One region of the Thioalkalivibrio sp. ALE21 genome, then DNA from elsewhere that is predicted to be linked to it. Evidence: predicted binding sites of a transcription regulator. Region 1 holds the regulator's gene; each other region holds the start of a gene.
The links. The regulator sigma-54, encoded in region 1, starts transcription at its own class of promoters, with help from an activator protein. The targets are predictions, from matches to a motif close to TGGCANGNTNCNTGCTT.
Positions count from the first base shown of each region.

Region 2: the regulator sigma-54 is predicted to act here: its motif matches at 2,380-2,396, upstream of D893_RS03120 (flagellar basal body-associated FliL family protein).
Region 3: the regulator sigma-54 is predicted to act here: its motif matches at 4,533-4,549, upstream of urtA (urea ABC transporter substrate-binding protein).

Region 1 is NZ_QKMA01000004.1:57,067-64,934, reverse strand. It holds gene D893_RS05055 (AEC family transporter) at 1-445, shown strand, start outside; gene D893_RS05050 (HPr family phosphocarrier protein) at 449-721, opposite strand; gene D893_RS05045 (PTS sugar transporter subunit IIA) at 693-1,118, opposite strand; gene rapZ (RNase adapter RapZ) at 1,123-2,010, opposite strand; gene hprK (HPr(Ser) kinase/phosphatase) at 2,016-3,056, opposite strand; gene D893_RS05030 (PTS sugar transporter subunit IIA) at 3,059-3,523, opposite strand; gene raiA (ribosome-associated translation inhibitor RaiA) at 3,528-3,866, opposite strand; gene D893_RS05020 (RNA polymerase factor sigma-54) at 3,870-5,393, opposite strand; gene lptB (LPS export ABC transporter ATP-binding protein) at 5,478-6,218, opposite strand; gene lptA (lipopolysaccharide transport periplasmic protein LptA) at 6,215-6,757, opposite strand; gene lptC (LPS export ABC transporter periplasmic protein LptC) at 6,754-7,332, opposite strand; gene D893_RS05000 (HAD hydrolase family protein) at 7,329-7,865, opposite strand; gene D893_RS04995 (KpsF/GutQ family sugar-phosphate isomerase) at 7,865-7,868, opposite strand, start outside.
Region 2 is NZ_QKMA01000002.1:306,523-314,390, forward strand. It holds gene fliO (flagellar biosynthetic protein FliO) at 1-262, opposite strand, end outside; gene fliN (flagellar motor switch protein FliN) at 265-858, opposite strand; gene fliM (flagellar motor switch protein FliM) at 875-1,852, opposite strand; gene D893_RS03120 (flagellar basal body-associated FliL family protein) at 1,863-2,342, opposite strand; gene D893_RS03125 (flagellar hook-length control protein FliK) at 2,553-3,638, opposite strand; gene fliJ (flagellar export protein FliJ) at 3,706-4,167, opposite strand; gene D893_RS03135 (FliI/YscN family ATPase) at 4,164-5,543, opposite strand; gene D893_RS03140 (FliH/SctL family protein) at 5,540-6,304, opposite strand; gene fliG (flagellar motor switch protein FliG) at 6,301-7,314, opposite strand; gene fliF (flagellar basal-body MS-ring/collar protein FliF) at 7,304-7,868, opposite strand, start outside.
Region 3 is NZ_QKMA01000011.1:22,797-30,664, reverse strand. It holds gene urtD (urea ABC transporter ATP-binding protein UrtD) at 1-174, opposite strand, end outside; gene urtC (urea ABC transporter permease subunit UrtC) at 171-1,262, opposite strand; gene urtB (urea ABC transporter permease subunit UrtB) at 1,275-3,008, opposite strand; gene urtA (urea ABC transporter substrate-binding protein) at 3,101-4,450, opposite strand; gene ureG (urease accessory protein UreG) at 4,696-5,325, opposite strand; gene D893_RS09740 (urease accessory protein UreF) at 5,347-6,048, opposite strand; gene ureE (urease accessory protein UreE) at 6,032-6,496, opposite strand; gene ureC (urease subunit alpha) at 6,504-7,868, opposite strand, start outside.

The DNA.
Region 1 (7,868 bases):
GTCGGTGCCGTCGATCTGGGCCGCCCTCGTCGGTGTCACCCTGAACCTGGGCGGGGTGCCGCAGACGGTCTGGCTGGAGGAGTGGCTGGGGCTGCTGGCGGATTCGGTGTCGCCGCTGATGCTGTTCGCTCTGGGCCTGGCACTGGTCTTCCACCGCTTTCACGGGCGCGACGCCCGCCCGCTGGCGGTCGTCGTGGTGATCCAGCTGCTGCTGGCGCCGGCGGTGGCGCTGGGACTGGTGTGGCTGCTGGGCATGGAGGGGATCCCCGCGACCGGGACGGTGCTGGAGGCGGCCATGCCGGCGATGGTGCTGGGGCTGGTGTTCTGTGACCGCTTCGGGCTGGATACCGGGCTGTACGCGGCCGCGGTGACCCTGACCACGGCCCTTTCGCTGGTTACCCTGCCGCTGTGGTTCGCCCTGGCCGGCGGTCTTCTGGGGGGATGAGCCTCAGGATTCCTCGCCGAAGCGGTCGGCGACCAGTTCGGTCAGGGCATCCAGCGCCGCCTCGGCATCCTCTGCGCCGTCGGTGCGGATCGTGATCTCCGAGCCCTGCGCGGCGGCCAGCATCATCACCCCCATGATGCTCTTGCCGTTCACTTCCTGATCGTTGCGGGCGACGGTGACATCGGCGGTGTACTGACTGGCGAGGCTGACGAACTTCGCGGCGGCCCGGGCATGCATGCCCAGCCGGTTAACGATGGGAACTGCGCGCTGCGGCATCGCTGGATTCCTGGTCGCAGAGAAGGATTCCGTCATGGCCCCCGGACAGCGCCTTGTTGACCAGTTCGCTCAGGGGTAGATGGCGGTAGTTGAGTACGCGGACGAGCATCGGCAGGTTGACGCCCGCGATCACGCGCGCGTTGTGTCCGCGCGCCACGCGGCTGGCCACGTTGGCCGGCGTGGAGCCGAACATGTCGGTCAGGACCAGCACACCGGCACCGCTGTCGAGGGTTTCCATGCGGGCGCGCGCCTGCGCCTGAATATCGTCCGGATCGTCGCTTTGCGACATCGCCATGGACTCGCAGTCCTCGGGCAGGTCTCCCAGCATGCTCTGCGCGGTCTGCAGGAGTGTGTCGCCCAGGTTTTGATGCGTGATCAGGATCAGACCGACGCCCATGGAACTACTCCGTTTCAGGGGAGAGAGAATCGAGCTCGCGATGACGGGTGCTAACAGTAACATGTTCCCGCTCGCGCCACGCAGCCGCCAGCCGTTCCACCAGGTAGACCGAGCGGTGGCGCCCGCCGGTGCAGCCGATGGAGACCGTGGCATAGCTGCGATGGTCCGCCACCAGCCGCGGGATCCAGGTGTCGAGGAAGCCGTGGATGGATTCGAACATCGCCCCGACCTCGCCATGGCTGTCGAGGAAACCCGCCACCGCCGGATCCAGCCCGGTCAGCGGCGCCAGTTCACGCTCGTAGTGGGGGTTGGGCAGACAGCGCACGTCGAACACGAAATCGGAATCCAGCGGCGAGCCGTGCTTGAAGCCGAAGGACTGGAACAGCAGGGACAGGCCGGCGGTCTCGCGGCTGCCGACCCGGCCCCGCAACGTGCGCGCGAGGTCATGCATCGACAGCCGGCTGGTGTCCACGGTCAGGTCGGCCTCCACCGCCACGTGCCCCAGCCAGGTCCGTTCCATGCCGATCGCTTCCACCAGCGGGATGCCGTCGCGAGCCAGCGGATGCCGCCTGCGGGTCAGGTGGTAGCGGCGCAGCAGGACCTCGTCGGAGGCATTGAGGAACAGCACCTCGACCTCCAGGCCCGATCCGCGCAGCTCGCCCAGCAGCTTGCCGAAGCCGCTGAGGGCGTCGAGGCCCGAACGGACGTCCACGCCCACGGCCAGGTGGCGGTCACCGCCGGTGTCGTAATGGCCGCTGCGGACCTTCTCCACCAGTTCCGGCAGCATCGGCAGCGGAAGGTTGTCGACGCAGAAGTAGCCGGCGTCCTCCAGGGTATGCAGGGCGACGGTCTTGCCGGAACCCGACAGACCACTGACCAGCAGCAGACGCATGTCGGTCAGCCCTCGGGATCGGGGTTGGGGACCGTGGTGCTGGGCCCGCCGATGTGGAAGATGGACTCCTCCTGCTGATCCTCGCCCATCTGGCGCCGCTGGCGGGCGCGCAGGTCGTCCCCGGCGATGTAGCCCTGCATGTGCAGCAGGTGATTGCGGACCGCGGCCTCGATCATGACCGCGATGTTGCGCCCCGGCGCCACCGGCAGGCTGATCAGCGGGATGCGCAGGCCGAGGATCTCGCTTTCGCCGCGACGCCCGTTCAGACGATCGTCCGGCACCGGCGAGGGCTCGTTGTGGTCGCGCAGATCGATGATCAGGCGCAGATATTTGCCGCCCTTGATCGCCGAGTCGCCGTACATCGCGCGGATGTTGAGCACGCCCAGGCCGCGCACCTCGAGCAGGTCCTGGAGCAGGGCGGGGCAGTGTCCGCGCACGATATCGGGGGCAATGCGCGCGAATTCGGGGGCATCATCGGCGATCAGCCGATGGCCCCGCGAGATCAGTTCCAGCGCTACCTCGCTCTTGCCGACGCTCGACGCCCCCGAGATCAGCACGCCGATCCCGAGGATCTCCATGAACACCCCGTGGCGCACCTCGAAATGAGCGAGGCGCTGCTGCAGGAAATAGCGGAGCAGGGCGATGACTTCGTGCGAGGAGGTGCGAGTGCACAGTATCACTGGTAGAGGGTCGTCACCAGCGTGGGGCATGCGCGGGAACGGGCAGGTGTCCTCGGCGAAAATCACCATGGTGGTGCCGGTGCGGGCCATCTCCAGCACAAGGTGGTCACGCTGTTCGTCGGACAGGCCGGCGATGTAGCGGGCCTCGTAGTCGCCGATGACCTGGATGCGGTTGGGGCGGATCAGGTTGAGATGGCCGGCCAGCGGCAGGTCGCCATCGCCGACTCCCAGGAGTTCGCGGTCGCCCGCGGCCTCCTCCCCGTGGACGTAGCGCAGGTCCAGACGGCTCCCCATCGCCCGCGTGAGCGCGGCGATGGTGATGTTGCTCGCGGTGCCGTCGCCTGCCGCCTCCGCCCGGTCGGCCATGGTCAGGTGTCTCCCAGGGCCCGGGTGAGGGCCTGCTGGACCCCCGCGCTGTCCGCGGCGCGCCGGATGCCGGCGAGGGTGTCCGGCTGCGACAGGCCGCGTGCGAGCTGGGCCAGCAGGTCCAGGTGTTCGCTGGTGGCCTCTTCCGGCACCAGCAGGGCGATCAGGATGTCCACCGGTTCGTGGTCCATGGCCTCGAAATCCACGCCCTGATCCAGACGCAGGACCGCGATGCGGGGCGTATCCAGCTCGGCCAGACGGCCGTGCGGAATCGCCACGCCATGGCCGAGCCCGGTGGAGCCCAGTTTTTCGCGGGCCGACATGGCTTCGAACGCGGCGCTGGCCGCCAGCCCGTCCGCGGCCCCGTCCACCAGCAGATCGGCGAGGGTTTCCAGCGCTCGTTTCTTGCTGGAGCAGTCGGCTTCCAGTCCGATGCGCTCCGGGGTGATGAGCTCGGCCGGGTTCATCGGTTTACGGGGTCTGTTCGCGGTTGCGCTGGTGGCCTTCGGCGCGATGATGGTCCTTGACCTTCTCCTTGTGCTTGATCAGCTGGCGGTCGACCTTGTCGATCAGGCCGTCGATGGCGGCGTACATGTCGTCGTGGCTGGCCTCGGCGTGGATGTGGTTGCCGGTGACCTGCAGATTCGCTTCCGCCTTGTTGTGCAGCTTCTGCGTCTTCTCGTGGGTCAGCACCACGTGCACGTCGATCACCTTGTCGAAGTGGCGTTCCAGCTTCTCGAATTTCTCGTTGACGTAGTCGCGCAGGGCGTCGGTGATTTCGACGTGGTGTCCGGTGAGGTTGATCTGCATGGGTCAGGCTCCTTTCGGTTTGCTTCCGGTCGGCATGGCGGCCATCTGGCGGCGTTCGCTGGAGGATGGCAGGTTCATGCCCTCCCGGTATTTGGCCACGGTACGTCGGGCCACGTTGATGCCCCGATCCGCCAGGATCTGGGCGAGGCGGGAATCGCTGAGCGGTTTGCCCGGCGTTTCCTCTTCGATGAGTTCGCGGATCATGGCACGAATCGCGGTCGCGGAGCATTCCCCGCCGTCGCTGGTGCCCACGTGACTGGAGAAGAAATACTTGAATTCGAACACTCCGCGGGGGGTGTGCATGTATTTCTGCGTGGTCACCCGCGAGATCGTGGACTCGTGCATCTCCAGGGCTTCGGCGATGTCGCGCAGGATCAGCGGCTGCATCGCCACCTCGCCGTGTTCCAGGAACCCCTGCTGGCGTTCGACGATCGCTCGCGCTACGCGCAGGAGGGTGTCGTTGCGGCTGTGCAGGCTCTTGATGAACCACCGCGCCTCCTGCAGCTGGTCGCGCATGAATGCGCTGTCGCGGGCATCGGAGACCTGGCGGACCATGCCGGCGTAGAGGTCGTTGACGCGAATGCGCGGGGCGATCTCGGGATTCAGGTCGACCTGCCAGCCCTGGTCGGTATGACGCACGTAGACATCCGGGACCACGTATTCCGGCGGCGTCTCGCTGATCTGGGCGCCGGGACGCGGGTTGAGCGTACGGATCAGGTCCAGGGCCGCGGCCAGCTCGTCGGCATCGCGCACGCCGCTCTGGCGCTGCAGTGCCTTGTAGTCACGCCGGGCAAGGGCGTCCATGCCGTGTTCCAGGACCGCGCGCGCGGCTTCGCGCGAGGGCGCGTCCGGCGCCAGCTCGCCCAGCTGGACCTCCAGGCACTCGCGCAGATCCAGCGACCCGACCCCGAGGGGGTCGCAGTGCTGCAGCCAGTGGCGCACTGCCTCCACCTCGTCGGTGCCGACCGGGGTGTCCTCGCCCTGACTGATGGTGTCGGCCAGGGTCTCGACGTCCCCCTCGAGGTAACCGTCGCCGTTGATGGTGTCGATCAGGGCGGCGCCGATGCGCTGGTCACGCGGGGTCAGGTGCGACAGATGCAGCTGCCACAGCAGGTGGTCCTGCAGGCCACCGCCATCGTCGTCCGAGGTGTTTTCCAGGGGATCGCGGTCGTCCAGTCCGCGCGGGCTGGCGCTGGCGTCGTAGATGTCTTCCCAGCGGGTGTCGGTCACCAGTTCGTCGGGGATGACATCCTCCGAACCGCCGGCGTCCACCGTTTCGCCGGTGCCGGCGGCGGCATCGCTGGCGGTCTCGTTCTCGCCCTCGGTGCCGGGGTCCGGGGTTTCTTCGCCATCGGCGCCGAGTTCGTCGTCCTCGGCCTGTTCCAGCATGGGGTTGCTTTCCAGCGCCTGCTGGATCTCGGCCTGGAGCTCCAGCGTCGAGAGCTGCAACAGCCGGATGGCCTGCTGCAGCTGCGGCGTCATGGTCAGCGTCTGACCGAGCTGCAGGTTCAGCCCGGGCTTCAGCATGAGTTGGGAGAGGCGTTGTTCACCATAAGTGAATAGTAATCCCTTGTTGTGGCCTTGTGCACCGGCCGGATGTGGCGATCGGTGTCACAGGCGGAAATTTTCGCCGAGGTAGACCTCGCGCACGCGGGCATCGTCCAGCAGTTCCTCCGGCGTTCCCGCGCTCAGAAGGTGCCCCTCGCTGAGGATGTAGGCGCGGTGGCAGATGCCCAGGGTCTCGCGCACGTTGTGGTCCGAGATTAGTACGCCGATGCCGCGTTCGGCCAGGTGGCGGATCACTTCCTGGATCTCGCTGACCGAGATCGGGTCGACCCCGGCGAAGGGTTCGTCCAGGCAGATAAACCGCGGATCACCGGCCAGCGCACGGGCGATCTCGGCGCGCCGCCGTTCGCCTCCGGACAACGCGATGCCGGGGCTGTGGCGCACGGTTTCGAGCTGGAATTCCTCGATCAGGGCATCGCCAATGCGGCGGCGCTCGTGGCGGTCCAGTCCGGGCCGCAGTTCCAGCACTGCCTGCAGGTTGTCCTGGACCGACAGGCGGCGGAAGATCGAGGCCTCCTGCGGGAGATAGCCCAGCCCGGCGCGGGCGCGTTCGTGGATGGGGGCCTGCGTGATGTCGCGCCCGCCCAGGGTGATGCGCCCGGTATTGGGCCGGATCAGGCCGACCAGACTGTAGAAACAGGTGGTCTTGCCGGCCCCGTTGGGTCCCAGCAGGCCGACCACCTCGCCGGGCACCAGGTCCACGTCCATTGCGTCCAGCACGGTACGCTGGCCATAGCGCTTGCTCAGCTCGCGGGCGACCAGATGGCCGTCGGCCGCGGGCCTCATGGATCGTCCTCGCGTGGCTGCAGGCGGATGTGCACGCGCTCGTCGTCGGTGTCGCCGCGTTCCGCGCGGATCACGTCGCGCTCGAGGTCATAGGTGATGCGCTGCCCGCGGGCATCCTCGGCGGCGGTGATGACGCGCGCCCGTTCGGTCAGGATCACGCGTTCCTCGTCGAGGAAATAGTCGATGCGCAGCCCTTCGGCGATGCGCATCTCGCCGGTCTCGGGATCGGGCGACTCCAGGCGTGCGGGCTCGCCGTGGGCCTCGATCTCGTAGGGGCGGCGCTCGCGCATGTGCACGATCACGCGGTCTGCTTCCAGCGTGGCATCGCCGCGCACCACGATTACGTCGCCGGTGTAGGTGCCGGTGCCCGCGCGTTCGTCCATCTCGGCGTGGTCCGCGGTGATCTCCACCGGCAGGGCATCCTCGCGGCCGGTCGCCGGCGGGGCTGCCAGGATCAGTGCGAGTACGCCCGCCACGGCAAGCAGCGGGGCCGGTCGGCGGATGCCCGCGCGGCGATGTTCGGTTGTGGCCGGGTTCATTCCGGGCGGTCCTCCTGCGGCAGGTCGCTGTACAGCGTGTAGACCTCGGCGAGCAGTTCAATGGTATCCGCTTGCGGGTCGGCGCGCAGGCCGGTACCCCGCTGGAACAGTCCCGGCTGTTCCAGAGTGCTCGACGCCGACGAGGTCGTCAGCCGGGTGTCCAGCGCCACGCGCACGTCGCGCGACTCGATCACCGTGCGCACGCGCTCGTTGCGTTCGGGGCGCACGCCGCGGGTGTGGCCGAAGGTATGCAGCAGTTCGCGATCGGGCTGATGCGCCGCGCGCGGGGCCCGCCAGGTCCAGTTCAGGCCCCGTTGGTCCAGCAGATCCAGCTCCGGGTCATCGATGAACTGGACCGCATCCCGGTCGTATTCGCGCAGCCGCGACCCCTGCAGGCGGTGGGTGGGCCGCCCGTCCTCGCCAGTGACATGCGCGGTAAACCCCTCGATCTGCAGCGTGGGTTCGGCGTCGGCCGCGGGTTCGGCAGGCGGCTCGGCCGCTGCCGGCCCGGCGAGCAGGAGCCCGGTGGTCAGCAGCCGGGCGGCGAGCAGGGCGCGACGCGGATCCGGGTTCATGCGTGCAGGTAGCTTTCGAGCACGGCCTCGAGGCGGCCGCGCGCGGCCAGCAGGTCCTCGCAGACTTCGCGCACCGCGCCGCGCCCGCCATCGGCCGTGGTGACCCACTGCGCGTGCTGGCGCACGAACGGATGGGCGTCGCCGACCGCGATGCCCAGGGCAACCCTGCGCATCGCCGGCAGATCGACCACGTCGTCGCCCACGAACGCGGCCTCGGCGGCGCGGTGCCCGGTCTGCTCCAGCAATTGCGCCAGCGCGGCGCCCTTGTCCCGCCGGCCCTGGATGCAGTGACGGATGCCCAGATCCCGCAGGCGATGCTCCACGACCGCCGACTGCCGCCCGGTGAGGATTGCGACCTCCAGCCCGTCGTCCATGGCCATGCGCAGGCCGTGGCCGTCGCGGCTGTGGAAGGCCTTGTACTGTTCGCCACCGTCGCCGAGAAACAGCGCGCCGTCGGTCAGCACGCCGTCGACGTCCAGGATCAACAGTCGGGTGGTCCGCTGCAGGGTGGAAAGGTCGGTTTCGGTGTTCATCAG
Region 2 (7,868 bases), on a different contig from region 1:
GAACCAGCATCAGCCGTTCACGGGCACCCACCGAGCGGACCGACTGGACATCGATCATCTGCCGACCGTGGCCCACGCTCCCCTGGGTGCGCCGGAGCACCCAGGCCAGCACCACGATCGCCACGATCACGATCATCAGCCCGCCAATCAGCTGCGTCAGGTAGGCCGCAGCGTTCATTGCGCCGCCGTCCTCGTCGGCCAGGGCGCCGGCCGGCAGCAGCGCCAGCAGCCAGAGCGATCCGGGAAGAACACGCGAGCACATGACTATTTCAGCTTCCGGATGCGTTCGCTGGGGCTGATCACGTCGGTCAGGCGGATCCCGAATTTCTCGTTCACCACCACGACCTCGCCGTGCGCGATCAGGGTCCCGTTGACCAGCACGTCCAGCGGCTCCCCGGCCAGGCGTTCCAGCTCCACGACCGAACCCTGGTTGAGCTGCAGAAGGTTACGGATCGGGATGCGGGTGCGGCCGATCTCCATGGAGATGGTCACCGGCACGTCCAGCACCATGTCCAGATTCACGTCTTCTTCTTCGCCGCCCCCGGAATCGGTCAGTTCATCCGGTTCCAGTGGCTGTGCGTTGGGATCCGGCTTGTGCTTGCGTTCCTTTTCGCCCCCGGCAGCCGCCTTGCTGCGGCCGCCGGTGCCAGTGGACGCGGCGTTGGCCGCATCGCTCTCGTGCGAATTGGACTGCGCCTGGGCCAACAGTGCGTCGGGGTCCTCCGCCTCGCCCCCGGAGCTGTCATCCTGCTCCGCCAGGGCCGCAGCCCATTCATCGGCCAGGGCATCCTGATCCACCGACTCCTCGCCGTCGCCCTGTTCGGTTTCCTGATCCGGACGCTTGTCGTCGTCTGCCATCGTCCTGTCCTCTTCCCTATCGTTGTACGCGACCGTTGATCTTGATCGCGTTCTGGCCATTCGAAACCCCGAACTTGCCGCGCAGCAGCGGGATATCCTCGACCTTCAGAGTGACTTCTTCGGGGATGTCCACCGGAATGATGTCGCCCGGCTTGATGTCCAGCAGCTCCTGCACGGTGACCTCCGCCTCGGTGAGCACCGAGGCGATCTCCACGTCCGCGTCCTGAACCTCTTCCCGCAGGGCGTTCATCCAGCGCTGATCGACATCGGAGCGATCCGACTGGATACCGGTATCCAGCTGCTCGCGGATCGGTTCGATCATCGAATACGGCAGCGTCACGTGGAGATTGCCGCCGCCGCCATCCAGCTCGATGTGGAATTCGTTGATCACCACGATCTCGGTGGGGCTCACGATGTTCGCGAACTGGGGATTGACCTCGGAGTTGAGGAACTCGAAGTCGATGTCCATGACCGGCTCCCAGGCCTTGGTCATGTCCTCGAACGCGCCCTCGAGGATGCTGTGCACCACCCGCATTTCCATCGGGGTGAAGTCACGGCCCTCGATGCGGGTGTAGAAGCGCCCGTCGCCGCCGAAGAAGTTGTCCACCAGGATGAACACCAGCTTGGGATCGAACACGAACAGTCCGGTGCCATGCAGTGGATGCGCGCGCACCAGGTTCAGGCTGGTGGGCACGAACAGCGAGTGCATGTACTCGGAAAACTTGGTCAGCCGGGTGCCGCTGACCGAGATCTCGGCCGAACGCCGCAGCATGTTGAACAGCCGCACGCGCAGATGCCGGGCAAAGCGCTCGTTGATCATCTCGAGCGTGGGCATGCGCCCGCGCACGATCCGGTCCTGGGTAGCAAAGTTGAATTCGCGCGCCTGACCGTCGCTGGGGAACTCTTCCTCCTCGGTCTCGACGTCACCGGCATCGACGCCGTGCAGCAGCGCGTCGATCTCGTCCTGGCTCAGGATGTCGGTTTGCTGTGCCATGACGCGCGCCTTACTGCATGACCAGTTCGGTGAACACCACGCGCTCCAGATCGAAGGGCGCTTCGCGCGACTCCAGGATCGCACGGACGGTGGCCGTCAGGTCCTCCGCCAGCGCTTCCTTGCCTTCCCGCGTGTTCAGCTCGGTATATTCCTGATCCGAGAGGACGCCGAGGATGTCGTTGCGGACTACGGGAAGATGATCCTCCACGGCTTCCAGGACCGCCGGGTCGGTGGACACCAGACCGATCTGCACGCGCAGGAACTGCACGCTTCCCGGGGCATCGATGTTCACCGTCATGGGATCGAGCGATGAATAGTGGCGCTCGGGCGGCAGATCTTCCGCCGTTTCGTCAGCCTCCTGAGACAGCAGAAACCAGGCGGCCGCGCCTCCGCCGCCGGCGAGCAGAACGGCGACGACCAGGAGGATGATGATCATCCATTTCTTGCCGCCGCCCCCCTTGTTCTCGAGTTCGACTTCCTTCTCCGCCATGACACACCCGCGTTGCGTGGATTCGCTGCCCGAACCCAAGCAAGCGCGGTGCCATGAACAAAGATTATTTTAGAAACAGCAGGTTGTGGTCTTTTCAGTGGAAAAGATACCCCGCGGGGTCAAGGCGCCGCCCGATTCATGCGTCAACGAACCGGTTGTTCGTCCGAGCGACGCGTCGAAATTCTGGCGGGCGGTCTGCCGGAACGGGCCTCAGGCAAAGAGGTCCACCCGACGGTTGAGGAAGGAAAGGGTGCTGCCGGGGGCGACGGGGCCTTCTTCTTCATCGCTCCCTTCGCCATCCGCACCCGTGGCGACACCGGGCTCATCCCCGCCGCCGTAACCGTCGCCGGCCATCTCGGTATCCGCGGAATCCTCCGGCGGTTCATCCGACACCGAGGCATCGGCGAGCTCGAGCCCGCTGTCGGCCAGACTGTCACGCAGGCGCGGCATTGCCGCTTCCAGCACCTCGCGGGTCACGGGGTTGGTACTGAAGAACTGTACGCTGGCACGATCCCCCTCCATGCTGACCCGCACATCCAGGACCCCCAGCTGAGGCGGATGCAGTTTCATCTCGGTGCGCCCGCCACGGGCCTGCGCCATCATCTGGATCTGCTCCGCAAGCTGGCGATCGCCCGAAGTCTGCAGCAGACGGGTCAGATCCAGCCGCATCCCGCCGCCCCGCGCGCCCTCGGCATCGGAGGCCTGGGTCGCCGGCTGGGCCAGTGCCTGCGCATTCTCACGGCCGCTGCGCGCCGATTCCGAGGCCTGCGTCAGCCACTGGGCCAGGACCTCGGTGGTCCCTTCACGCGAGCCACCGCCGGTCAGCGCCCCCGGAGCAAGTTCCTGCAGCCGCGACCCCGGGTTCTGCCCTTCCGGGCCGGCCTGCAGGAACAGGCGCATCAGGGAAACCGGGATGCCGTCGCCCGCCGCTCCGGACTCGGGCCCGTCTTCCAGCAGACTGCGCAGCTCGCGGCCGTCGATCTCTCCGTCACTTTCCTCGCCGGTGAGCCAGCCGGGCGGCAATTGCATGCCGTCCACAGCGGTCAGATCCTGCCCCTGCAGGAGATCCTGGAACCGCTGGATCAGTCCTTCCAGATCCAGCTCGGCCAGCTCGGAATCATCCACCCCGAGCGCGCCCAGCATCGCTTCCAGCTGCGGGCGGAGTGCCTTCAGGAAACCGTCTTCCCCGCCTTTTCCCTTGTCTTTCAATTCCTTGAGCCGATCCATACCCTCGCCGCCGTCGAGCAGCTGCGCCAGCGCTCCCAGCCCCTGTCCCGATGCCTGTGCTGCGATCATGTCCCGTCCTCGCCTGTTGCGCGCACCGCGCGCGTCCGCCCCTGCGGGGGCTGCGTACTCGTGCCTTTCAAGATTCCTGCCAGTTCACCGTACGTTCACCGGATTCCGGTTCCCGTGCGAAGGCCTGGCGGGTCGCCCACATGTCCTGCTCCACCTGCTGCCGCCGGGCCTGATGACGCTGGTCTTCGGCTCGCGTGCGTTCCAGCAGCTTTTCCAGCGACATGCAGTCGCGATGGTGTTCCAGCCATTGCTCGCGAGCCGTCTCCACCTGGCTTTCGGCCGCCTGGATGCGCAGGGCCTGCTGTTCCAGCGCCTCGCGCAGCTTCTGCCGCATGCCGGCCAGCCACTTGAGGGTGTTGGGGTCCTGCGGCATGGAGGCCGCCAGGTATTCCTGCTGGAAGGTTTCCAGCTGCTCGCGCTGGGCCTCGGCGGCGTTCAGCTGAGCAATGCGTTCGCCCAGTTCGCGAGTCGCCTCGGTCTCGCCGATCTGGCGGATGCGCAACAGCCGTTCGATGCGCTGCGGATTCATGCCCCGCCCCCGGTGAGTGCGATCAGCTGATCCCGCGCGGTGGCAAAATCCACCGCCTCGGTCGTGCCCTGCGCCAGGAACTGCTCCAGCCGGTCATGCATCGCCACGGCCTGGTCGAGGTGTGGATCGGCACCCTTGCGGTAGGCCCCCACCGAGATCAGGTCGCGGTTGCGCTGATAGGTGGCGGCCAGATCACGGAACCGCCGTGCCGCTTTCTCGTGTTCGGGCGTCGTCAGCGCACTCATCACGCGCGAGATCGATGCACCGACATCGATGGCCGGGTAGCGACCGGTCTCGGCGATCTCGCGCGAGAGCACTACATGCCCGTCAAGGATCGCGCGCGCAGCGTCCACGATCGGATCGTTGGGGTCATCCCCCTCGGCCAGCACCGTATAAAATCCGGTGATCGAGCCCCCGCCCACGTCACCATTGCCGGCACGCTCCACCAGCTGCGGCAGGCGCGCGAACACCGAGGCCGCATACCCCTTGGAGGCCGGCGGTTCGCCGATGGCCATCGCGATCTCGCGCGCGCCCTGGGCGAAGCGGGTCAGCGAGTCCATCAGCAGCAGCACGTTCAGCCCCTGGTCACGGAACTGTTCCGCCACCGTGGTCGCCACCCAGGCCCCGTGCTGGCGCAGCAGCGGCGATTGATCGGCCGGGACCGCCACCACCACCGTACGCCGGCGGGATTCCTCGTCCAGGATCTCGTGGATGAAGTCGTTGACCTCGCGCCCGCGTTCCCCGATCAGCCCGACCACGATCACGTCGGCGCTGGTGTGGCGGGTCATCATCCCCAGCAGCACGCTCTTGCCCACGCCGGAACCGGCGAACAGCCCCAGCCGCTGGCCGCGCCCGACCGACAGCAGCGCGTTGATCGCGCGTACGCCGGTATCCAGAGGCTCGCGCACCGGGGCGCGCGACAGCGGGTTGATCGGCTGTCCGTTGAGGGTGGCGCGGTCATGCGTTCGGATCGGCCCGAGGCCGTCCAGTGGCTCGCCACGGGCGTCGATCACCCGCCCCAGCAGGCCATTGCCCACCGGGACCGAACGCTGGGTGTCCACCGGCTCGATGCGGGCCCCGGGCACCAGCCCGGCGGCCGCCTCCTCCGGCATCAGGAACGTCCGGTCGTTCTGGAATCCGACGACCTCGGCGGGCACGGTTTCGCCCCGTTCGCCATGGATCAGGGCGCGGCCGCCCAGCGGCAGGCGCAGGCCCTCGGCCTCCAGGGTCAGACCGGTCACGCGCGACAGGATCCCCTGCGACTGCGGGGCCGCCACCCGTTCGACCCGCCCGCGCGACTGCTCCAGCCGTTCGCGCAGGCCCGCGGTGAGCCCGTCGCGCTGGCGTGTATGGGCATCGCGAATACTGGCGGTCATGCCGGATCCTCCTCATCACGGGCCGACGCATCGTCCCCGGGTTCCTCTCGCTTCTCCGGGGCAGCCCTGTCATGCGCGGGGGCCTCGACCGGCTCGCGCGGCTCCGGATCCGTGTCCGGCACGTTCGCGTGGCCGTCCCAGATGGCCTCCACGGCCTGCCGCAGACGGCGCTCCAGACTGGCATCCACTTCGGACGCACCCGCCTCAACCCGACAGCCACCGCGCGCCAGTTCCGGGTCCGGGACCCAGCTGATCTCGCCCGCCTGCGCGGACCCCCATTGCTCGACCAGGGCCTGGTCCTCGGGGTTCAGATGGACCCGCACGCTGCGATTGCGCCCCGGCAGCTGCCGCATCGCCTCATCCAGTACCTCGCGGATGATCTCCGGACGAGTCTGCAGCTCCACCCGGATCACCTGGCGCGCCAGCGCGGTCACCAGCGACAGGAGTTCCGGTTCCAGGGAATCCGCGGCATCGGCCAGCGGATCGCTGAGCCCCTGACCCACCGACTCCAGGGCCGCCACGGCCTCGCGCAGCTTCTTTTCCTCGCGCGCCCGCGCCGCCTTTTCGGCCTCCTGCTTGCCCAGTTCATGGCCCTCGGCGTAGCCCCGCTCGAAACCGTTCTGGCGCGCCTCTTCCTCGATCGCCTCGATCTCGGCGGCGGTGGGCAGGCGCCGCTGTTCCGGCTCGTTGCCGTTCTCGTCGAACTCCGGCGGCTCCCACAGGGAGGCCGCGCTGGCGGACCCGGCGTCGTGCACGCTCACAGCATCTGCTCCCCGCCCTTGCCGCCAAGCACGATCTCACCGTTCTCCGCCAGGCGGCGAGCGACCTGCAGGATCTCCTTCTGCGCCCCCTCGACCTCGGACACGCGCACCGGCCCCTTGGCTTCCAGGTCCTCGCGCAGCATTTCGGCGGCGCGTTTGGACATGTTGCTGAAGATCTTGTCTTTCAGGTCGTCGTCGGCACCCTTCATCGCCAGCACCAGGGATTCGGTGGACACCTCCCGCAGCAGGGTCTGGATCCCGCGGTCGTCGACGTCGATCAGGTTGTCGAAGACGAACATCAGCTCCTCGATACGGCCGGCCAGATCCTGGTCCATCTCGCTGACCGTATCCATGATCTCCGCCTCGCGCGACCCGTCCATCAGGTTCATGATGTCCGCGGCCGTCTTCACCCCGCCGACCATCGAGGTCTTGGCGGTGTTGTTGCCGGAAAGCTGACGGTCGAGGATGTCATCCAGCTCCTGCAGTGCCGAGGGCTGCACCCCGTCCAGGGTCGCGATGCGCATCACCACGTCGGACTGTACCCGCTTGGGCAGATAGCTGAGGGTCTCGGCGGCCTGATCCGCGTCCACGTGCGACATCACGATGGCGACGATCTGCGGGTGCTCGTTGCGCAGCATGTCGGCAATCGCGCGCGGGTCCAGCCACTTCAGGGCATCGATCCCCTTGGAGTTGCGCCCCAGCAGGATACGGTCGATCAGGCCCTCGGCCTTGTCCTCGCCCAGCGCGTTCTGCAGCACGCTGCGTACATAATCATCGGCGCCGATACCCAGCGCGGTCTGCTCGCGCACGTGCCCGGAGAAGTCCTCCAGCACCGCGTTCACGTCGGTGCGCGAGATGCGCTCCATGTTGGCCATGGCCGCGCCGATCTTCTGGACCTCCTTGGGCCCCATGTGGCGCATGACCTCGGCGGCGGAATCCTCACCGAGGCTCATCATGAACACGGCCGCCCGTTCCGCGCCATCCAGTTTGGACTTCTTGCTATCGGCCATCTTCGTTCAACCAGGTCTTCATTACCTGCGCCACGCGCTTGGGATCTTCCTTCACCATCCCCCGCACGGCCTCGAGGTCCATCTCCTGCTGATCCTCTTCCGGCCCGGTCAGCGAAGCCACCGCGGAGCCCTCACCGCTGGGACCGCCACCACCGGCCGCAGATTCCCCGCTCTGGTCGGTCAGGGCGAGATTCTCGTCCGACTCCGCCTGCGGCTGCTGCGCCGGGCGCGCGGTTGCACCGCTCATCAGATGTTTCAGGGCCGGACGGATCACGGTCAGCAGGATGATCAGGGCCAGCATCAGCGCCCCGATGAGCTTGGCCAGCTCCATGAACCAGGCCTGGGTCCAGAACGGGCGTTCTGCCTCGACGATTTCTTCCTCCACCGGCGCCTCGAACGGAGCACTGACCACGTTGATCGAATCCCCGCGCTGCTCGCTGAAGCCCACCGCCTGGCGGACCAGGTTCTCCAGACGCTCGATTTCCTCGGCGTCGCGTGCGACGCGCTGGACCTCGCCATCCTCGCCCACTTCCTCGCGGAAATCGACCACCACG
Region 3 (7,868 bases), on a different contig from region 1:
GTCATCCAGCGCGCGGAATCCGTCGAACGACTTGGTGATGCCCTCCAGGTACAGCGCCATGCCGTGCGAGACGTCGAGCGCCGGGTTCTCCGCGGGGTTGTTGACGAGGTCGAACACCCGGTCCCGGCGCATCGTCTCGCGGAACCGTTCGAGACTTTGCGACACGCCGTTCATGCCTTGCCCTCCTTGCGGCGCGAAAACAGGCCGATCACCCCGCGTGGCATCAGCAGCGTGACGAAGATGAAGATGCCGCCGAGGATGAACAGCCAGAGATCGGGGTGGGCACTGGTGGCCCAGGTCTTGACCACGTTCACCACGCCGGCGCCGAGGATGGCCCCGACCAGCGTTCCTCGGCCCCCCAGCGCGACCCAGATCGCCATCTCGATGGATGCGGAGGGCACCATTTCCGAGGGGTTGATGACGCCGGTCTGCGGGACGTAGAGCGCGCCGGCGACCCCGCACAGGACCGCGGAGACCACCCAGACGAACAGCTTGTAGCGCAGCGGATCGTAACCGGTGAAGCGCACGCGGTTCTCGGCATCCCGCACGGCCGTGAGGACCCGCCCGAGCTTGGAGGTCACGATCCAGCGGCACAGCAGGTAGGCCAGGATCAGTGCGAAGGCCGAGACCCAGAACAGGACCAGCCGGGCCTGCGGGGTGCCGAGATCGAGCCCCAGCAGATAGGTGAAGTTCGTCAGTCCGGTGTCGCCGCCGAACCCCGTCTCGGTGCGGAAGAACAGGTGCATCCCGCCGAAGGTGAGCGCCTGCGTAATGATGGCGAAATACACCCCCCGGACCCGGGAACGAAACGCCAGTACGCCGAACACGAACGCCAGCACCCCGGGGACCAGGGCGATCATCAGCAGGGTAAAGAGGAACGAATCGAAGCCCGCCCAGTACCAGGGCCAGTCGCTGTAATCCAGCCACTGCAGGAAGTTGGGCAGGCGGTCCTCGTAGCTGACCCGCGTGAGATGGGCGCCCATCACGTAGCCGCCCATGGCGAAGAAGACCCCGTGGCCCAGGGACAGGATCCCGGTGTAGCCCCAGATCAGATCCAGGGCCAGGGCGACCATGGCCAGGGCGAGGAAACGACCCGCGAGGGTGACCATCCAGCCCGGCATGTGGAACGGGGAATCGGGGGGCACGAACCAGTACAGCACCGGGACCACCACCAGTGCCAGGAACGCGAGGATCGCGAGGATGACCCAGGCGGTCCCGCCGTGCAGCCGGCCGAGATGGGAGATTGCGCTGGACGAATGCATGAAGACGGTCTCCTAATCGTCGGCCGAGCGGCCCTTCAGGGCGAAGATCCCCTGAGGACGCCACTGAATGAACAGGATGATGGCGGCGAACACGATGATGGTGCCGAGTACGGCGCCGACCGCCGGTTCCAGGAATTTGGTGGTCACGCCGATCCCCAGCGCGCTCAGCACGGGACCGAACAGACTGCCCACGCCGCCCAGCACGACGACCATGAACGACTCCACGATGTAGTTCTGGCCCATCTCCGGGCCCACGTTCACGATCTGGGACAGCGCGACCCCGCCCAGGCCGGCCACGCCGGCGCCCATGCCGAAGGTCCACATGTCGACCCGGCGCGCGGGGACGCCCAGACAGGCGGCCATGTCCCGGTTCTGCATGACCGCGCGGACCTCGAGGCCCAGACGCGTCCGGTTCATCAGCACCCAGACCAGCCCGACGACGAAGATCGCGAACACGATGACCCCGACGCGCGAGGTGGACAGACTGACCCCCTGCATGATCTGCACGCTGCCGGAGAACCACGGCGGGCTGGCGACGCTGACGTTCTGTGCACCGAAGATCATGCGGACGGACTGAATCAGGACCAGGCTGATGCCCCAGGTGGCCAGCAGCGTCTCCAGCGGACGAGTGTAAAGAAAACGGATCACGCCGCGTTCCATGGCAATGCCCACGGCACCGGCCGTCAGAAAGGCCAGTGGGACCGCTGCAATCAGGTAGTAATGGAAATGCTGCGGAATCAGGAGGGCGAACAGGGCCTGGGTCATGAAGGTCGTGTAGGCCCCGACCATCAGCAGTTCGCCGTGGGCCATGTTGATCACGCCCATCAGACCGAAGATGATCGCCAGGCCCATGGCGGCCAGCAGCAGCACGCTGCCCATCGAAAGTCCATAGACGAGGTCGGACACGAAGCGGGCCGTGCGTTCACGCTGCTCGATTGCACGAACCCCGGCCGCGGCGGCTTCGCGGATCTCCGGGTTCGTCTCCACGGGCTGGCCGTCGTCGTCGCGTTCCAGCAGGGCCTGCAGATCGCTGCGCAGGCGACTGGCCCGCACCTCGGCCACGATCTCGACGGCTTCCAGCCGACGGGCATCGTCCTCGCTGTCGAGGTCCAGCTGGGCCAGGGCAATGTTCAGAAGGCGTTCCGTTTCCGCGCCCGTTTCCTCGTCGAGGGCGGCGACGATGGCATCGCGCATCTCCGGACGGGGGCGTTCCGCCAGTTCTTCGGCCGCGGCGAGGCGGGCGGCCGGGTCGTCCGCGAAGATCTGCAGCGCGCCGATGGTCGGGCGCAGGATCCGGCGGATGGGGTTGGTCGCACGCGGTTCGTTCAGATCGCCTGTGTCCAGATCCTCCCGGGGTTCACCGGTAATGGCCTCCCGGAATGTCCCGTCGCGGGCATCCTCGATGATCAGGGTCTCGTCATCGGTGAAAAACAGCCGACGGTCGCGCAGCGCCAGCAGGGCGGGCAGCGTGTCCGCGTCCTGACTGGCCGCGATGTCCTCGATGGCGGCCTGCAGCGCCCGGATGTCCTGAGTGGCCATGGCCCGCAGGAGTTCTGCCGTATCTTCGGCAAGCCCTTCGTCGCTGACTTCGGCCAGTTCGGCTTCCAGTTGTTCTTCCTGCTCTTCTTCGAGCTGCTCGGCCTGTTCCCGGGCTTCTTCCATGGCCGCCGATGCGCCCGGTGACAGCAGGGGCGTCACGAGCAGCGCGCACAGCAGGCCGGTGGCGACACGTGCGGTGAGTCGCATGATTCTCTCTCCTCAGGGTGCCCCGCCACGGATGCGCGGGGGGCAATCGGGAAGGCCGGCACCGGTGTGGTGCCGGCCGGACGTACCCGGACTCAGAAGCGCAGGTCGTAGGTGGGTTCTTCGCAGTCGCCGCAGACCCAGGGGTAGCGCCAGTTCGCTACACGGTCTTCGTTACCTTCGACGTAATCGCTCCACGGCTCGGCGCGGACCACGTCATCGGTTTCCCAGACCGGGAAGAACTGACCATCCGGCTGGATCTCGCCAATGATCACGGGCTTGTGCAGATGGTGGTTCTCGTCGTCCATGCACACCTCGAACCCGGACGGCGCATCGACGCACTGCCCGTACACCGCCTGGCGAACGGCGTCGACGTCCGTCGTGCCTGCCTGCAGGACCGCCTGGGCCCACATGCGCATGCCGATGTGCGTGGCTTCCATCGGATCGTTGGTCACCCGGTCGGAACCGCCGGACAGGCCTTCCTGTTCCACGTATTCCATCCACCGCTCGGTGAAGCGTTCGTTCTCCGGGGTCTCGATGGACATGAAGTAGTTCCAGGCGGCGAGGTGGCCCGCGAGGGGGTCGGTGTCCATGCCGCGGAGTTCTTCCTCGCCCACCGAAGTCGCCAGTACCGGAACGTCGATGGGATCAATGCCCTGGTTGGCCAGCTCCTGGTAGAACGCCACGTTGGAATCGCCATTGATGGTGTTGATCACCGCGGTGGGGCCATCCTGGGAGAAGCTGTCGATGTCGCTGACCAGCGTCTGGAAATCGGCATGTTCGAACGGGAAGTAGACCTCCTCGATGGCGTCGTCCGAAATCCCGTGGGCATTCAGATAGGCACGCACGATGCGGTTGGTGGTCCGCGGGAAGACGTAGTCAGTGCCGACCAGGAAGAAGCGCTCGGCGCCGCCGCCCTCGTCGCTCATCAGATATTCCACGCCGGGCAGGGTCTGCTGGTTCGGCGCGGCGCCGGTGTAAAAGATGTTGCGCGAGGACTCCTCGCCCTCGTACTGGACCGGATAGAACATCAGCCCGTTGAGTTCCTCGAGGACCGGCAGGACCGCTTCACGGGACACTGATGTCCACGAGCCGAAGATGACGTCCACGTTCTCGCGCTCGATCATCTCGCGGGCGTGTTCGGCGTAGGTGGGCCAGTCGGAGCCGGGGTCCATCACCACCGGTTCGAGTTCGCGGCCCAGCAGGCCGCCGTTTTCGTTGATGTCCTCGATGGTCATCAGGGCCACGTCCCGGAGGGACGTCTCGCTGATGGCCATCGTGCCCGACAGCGAGTGGAGGATGCCCACCTTGATCGGATCTTCATCGGCCTGTGCGGTTATGCCTCCGCCGGTTGCCAGGCCCAGGGCCAGTGCGACACCGGTGGCGGTGCGGGTGGCCCGGCGCGCGAGCGAAATTTGCGGGGGGTGGCTCGTGTTTGGATGCATCGATTGTCTCCGTTCTCCGCTAGGGATCGTTTCCAGGGAACAACCCGGCACTCCGTAATACCGGCGCCGGACATTCCCGGGGCAGCAAGCTGTGTGCCATGAACGGAAAACGGGGTCTTGCGCCCGGTGTCCGCAGTCATCTCCGGTCGGGAGGGGAGGGCGGACTGCATGCACATGGTGCATCTGTCTCGTGATGGGGCGGAGGTTGCCGCACGGGTGTGCATCGTCCGCCGGGCGGTCGCTGCTCAGGCCGATTCCCTGGCGGGGAGCATTCCATGCTCGATGATGAACCGGACGACTTCATCCAGGCCCTCGCCCGTGCGCATGTTCGTGAAGACAAACGGGCGCTCGCCGCGCATGCGCCGACTGTCGCGGTCCATGACCTCCAGCGATGCACCGACCCCCTCGGCGAGATCGATCTTGTTGATCACCAGCAGGTCGGAACGGGTCACGCCGGGCCCCCCCTTGCGCGGGATCTTGTCGCCCGCGCAGACGTCGATCACGTAGATCGTCAGATCGGACAGCTCCGGGCTGAACGTCGCGGACAGGTTGTCGCCGCCGCTCTCGACGAATACGACCTCGAGGCCGGGAAAACGGATGCCGAGGTCGGCCAGGGCCGACAGGTTCATCGAGGCATCCTCGCGGATCGCCGTGTGCGGGCACCCGCCGGTCTCCACCCCGACGATGCGTTCGGCCTCCAGCGCATCGTGGCGGGTCAGGAACTCGGCATCCTCGCGGGTGTAGATGTCGTTGGTGACCACGGCGATGCTGTACATCTCGCGCATGCGCTGACACAGGGCCTGGAGCAGGGCGGTCTTGCCGGAGCCGACCGGCCCGCCGATGCCGACGCGCAGGACTCGGGGATTCAGTGACATGGGTGCCTCCTGGGAATTTCGCTAACTGCGGAACAGGCGTGAATACTGGGTTTCGTGCAGGGCGCTGGCGATGGCGACACCGACGGCTGTGCCGCCGATCGCCGCGTCGTCCCGCGCAAGCCCCTCCCGTGCCGCCTCGCCGATGGTCGAGGCCAGGCGGTGGAGCACGCGCTGGCCGGCGGTCTGCCCAAGCGGGACCAGCTTGATCGCGGCCGCCACCTGGTTCTCGCACCAGGACCAGAGGATTGCCTCGGCCCCTTCCTCGACGGGGATGGACCAGCGCACCAGCGCCAGCGCGAACAGCGTGGCCCAGGTGGCGTCGGGATGACCCTGCCACCGGTCGGCTTCGTTCAGATCGAGCTCGGACAGCAGGCGCGCCAGCGCCTGCCCGAGGTGACGGTCTTCGGCGCGCAGTTCGCGGGTCTCGCGACTGGCGCTCAGCCACGCACTGAACCGTTCGACGGCCGCGTCGTTGTCCTCCAGCCAGGCCCGGTGCAGGCGTGCGAGCAGGGGGATGTCGACCCGGCTCAGGCTGTGGCGGATCTGGCCCTGCATCCAGTCGGCCACCGCGTCCTCGTCCGCGATCCAGCCCGCCTCGATGGCCCATTCCATGCCGCCGGAATAGCTGTAGGTCCCCACCGGCAGCGTGGGGCTCACCAGTTGCCAGAGACGCCGCCGTGCCAGCCCCGGGTCATCCAGCTCCGGGTCAGTGCGAGTGGCCATGGCCGTGACCGCCGTGGGCGTGTCCGTGCCCGTAGGCACCGGCCTCCGGCTCGAACGCGGCGTGTTCGAAGACCGGATCGAGCCCGATGCCGCGCAGCATGTCGTCCAGCACGTGGTCGTGCAGGTAACGCAGCCGGCCCGGACCAATCTGCAGGGCGATGTGGCGGTTGCCCAGATGGTAGGCCGCGCGCGCGAGCAGCAGCGGGTCTTCGCAGTACACGGTGCTGACCGGTTCCGGCGCGGCACGCACCGTGACCCACTCGCCGCTTTCGGCGCGCAGGGCGGACCCGTCGCGCAGCATGCCGCCCCGCTCGAGGAATACGCCGACCTCGTCGCCGGTGTCGAGAGTGGCCCGGAAGCGGCTCTTCATCCGTGTCTCGACCGGCAGATGCAGGGTTCCGGTCACGGTGGTCAGGGCGCTCTCGGCGCGTTCGATCAGGCGAATCATGGGGACCTCAGAACAGGAAGTAACGCTGGCTCAGCGGCAGCTCGGTAGCGGGTTCGCAGGTCAGAAGCTCGCCGTCGGCACGGACCTCGTAGGTCTCCGGGTCCACCTCCATCTTCGGCAGCCAGTCGTTCAGCCGCATGTCCTGCTTGCCGATCTCGCGGCAGCCGCGGACCGCGACCAGCCTTCGCTCCAGACCCAGCTGGTCGCCGATCCCGGCGGTCAGGGCGGCCTGCGAGACGAAGCTGACGGAGGTGCCGGTCATGGCCGGGCCGTAGCTGCCGAACATCGGCCGGTAATGCACCGGCTGTGGCGTGGGGATGGAGGCGTTGGGGTCGCCCATCGGGGCCGAGGCGATCATCCCGCCCTTGATGATCAGCGCCGGCTTGACGCCGAAAAAGGCCGGATCCCACAGGACCAGGTCGGCCAGCTTGCCGGGTTCGACGGAGCCCACTTCGTGGGCCATGCCATGCGCCAGCGCGGGATTGATGGTGTATTTGGCGACATAGCGCTGTGCGCGGAAATTGTCGTGCTCGGACGGATCGCGAGTCAGGGAGCCGCGCTGGGTCTTCATCTTGTGGGCGGTCTGCCAGGTCCGCAGGATCACCTCACCCACGCGTCCCATCGCCTGCGAGTCCGAGGCGATCACGGAGAACGCACCGAGGTCGTGCAGGATGTCCTCCGCGGCGATGGTCTCGCGCCGGATCCGGCTCTCGGCGAACGCGACGTCCTCCGCGATCTGCGGGTCCAGATGGTGGCAGACCATCAGCATGTCCAGGTGTTCGTCGATGGTGTTCACCGTGAACGGCCGCGTGGGATTGGTGCTGGACGGCAGGACGTGGGCTTCGCCGCAGGCCCTGATGATGTCCGGGGCATGGCCGCCGCCGGCGCCCTCGGTGTGATAGGTGTGGATGGTGCGCCCCTTGAACGCCGCCAGGGTGTCCTCGACAAAGCCGGATTCGTTCAGGGTGTCGGTGTGGATGCAGACCTGGACATCATGGGCATCGGCGACCGACAGCGCGCAGTCGATGGCGGCCGGGGTTGTGCCCCAGTCCTCGTGCAGCTTCAGGCCCAGTGCCCCCGCCTCGACCTGCGCGTGCAGGGCGCCGGGTCCGCTGGCGTTCCCCTTGCCCAGAAAGCCCAGGTTCATCGGGAATGCCTCGGCGGCCTTCAGCATCTGCTGGATGTGCCAGGGGCCGGGGGTGCAGGTGGTGGCGTTGGTGCCGGTTGCGGGGCCGGTACCGCCACCCACCATGGTCGTGATGCCGGAGGTCAGGGCCTCTTCGATCTGCTGCGGACAGATGAAGTGGATATGGGCATCGATGCCGCCGGCGGTCAGGATCCGTCCCTCGCCGGCGATGACCTCGGTTCCCGG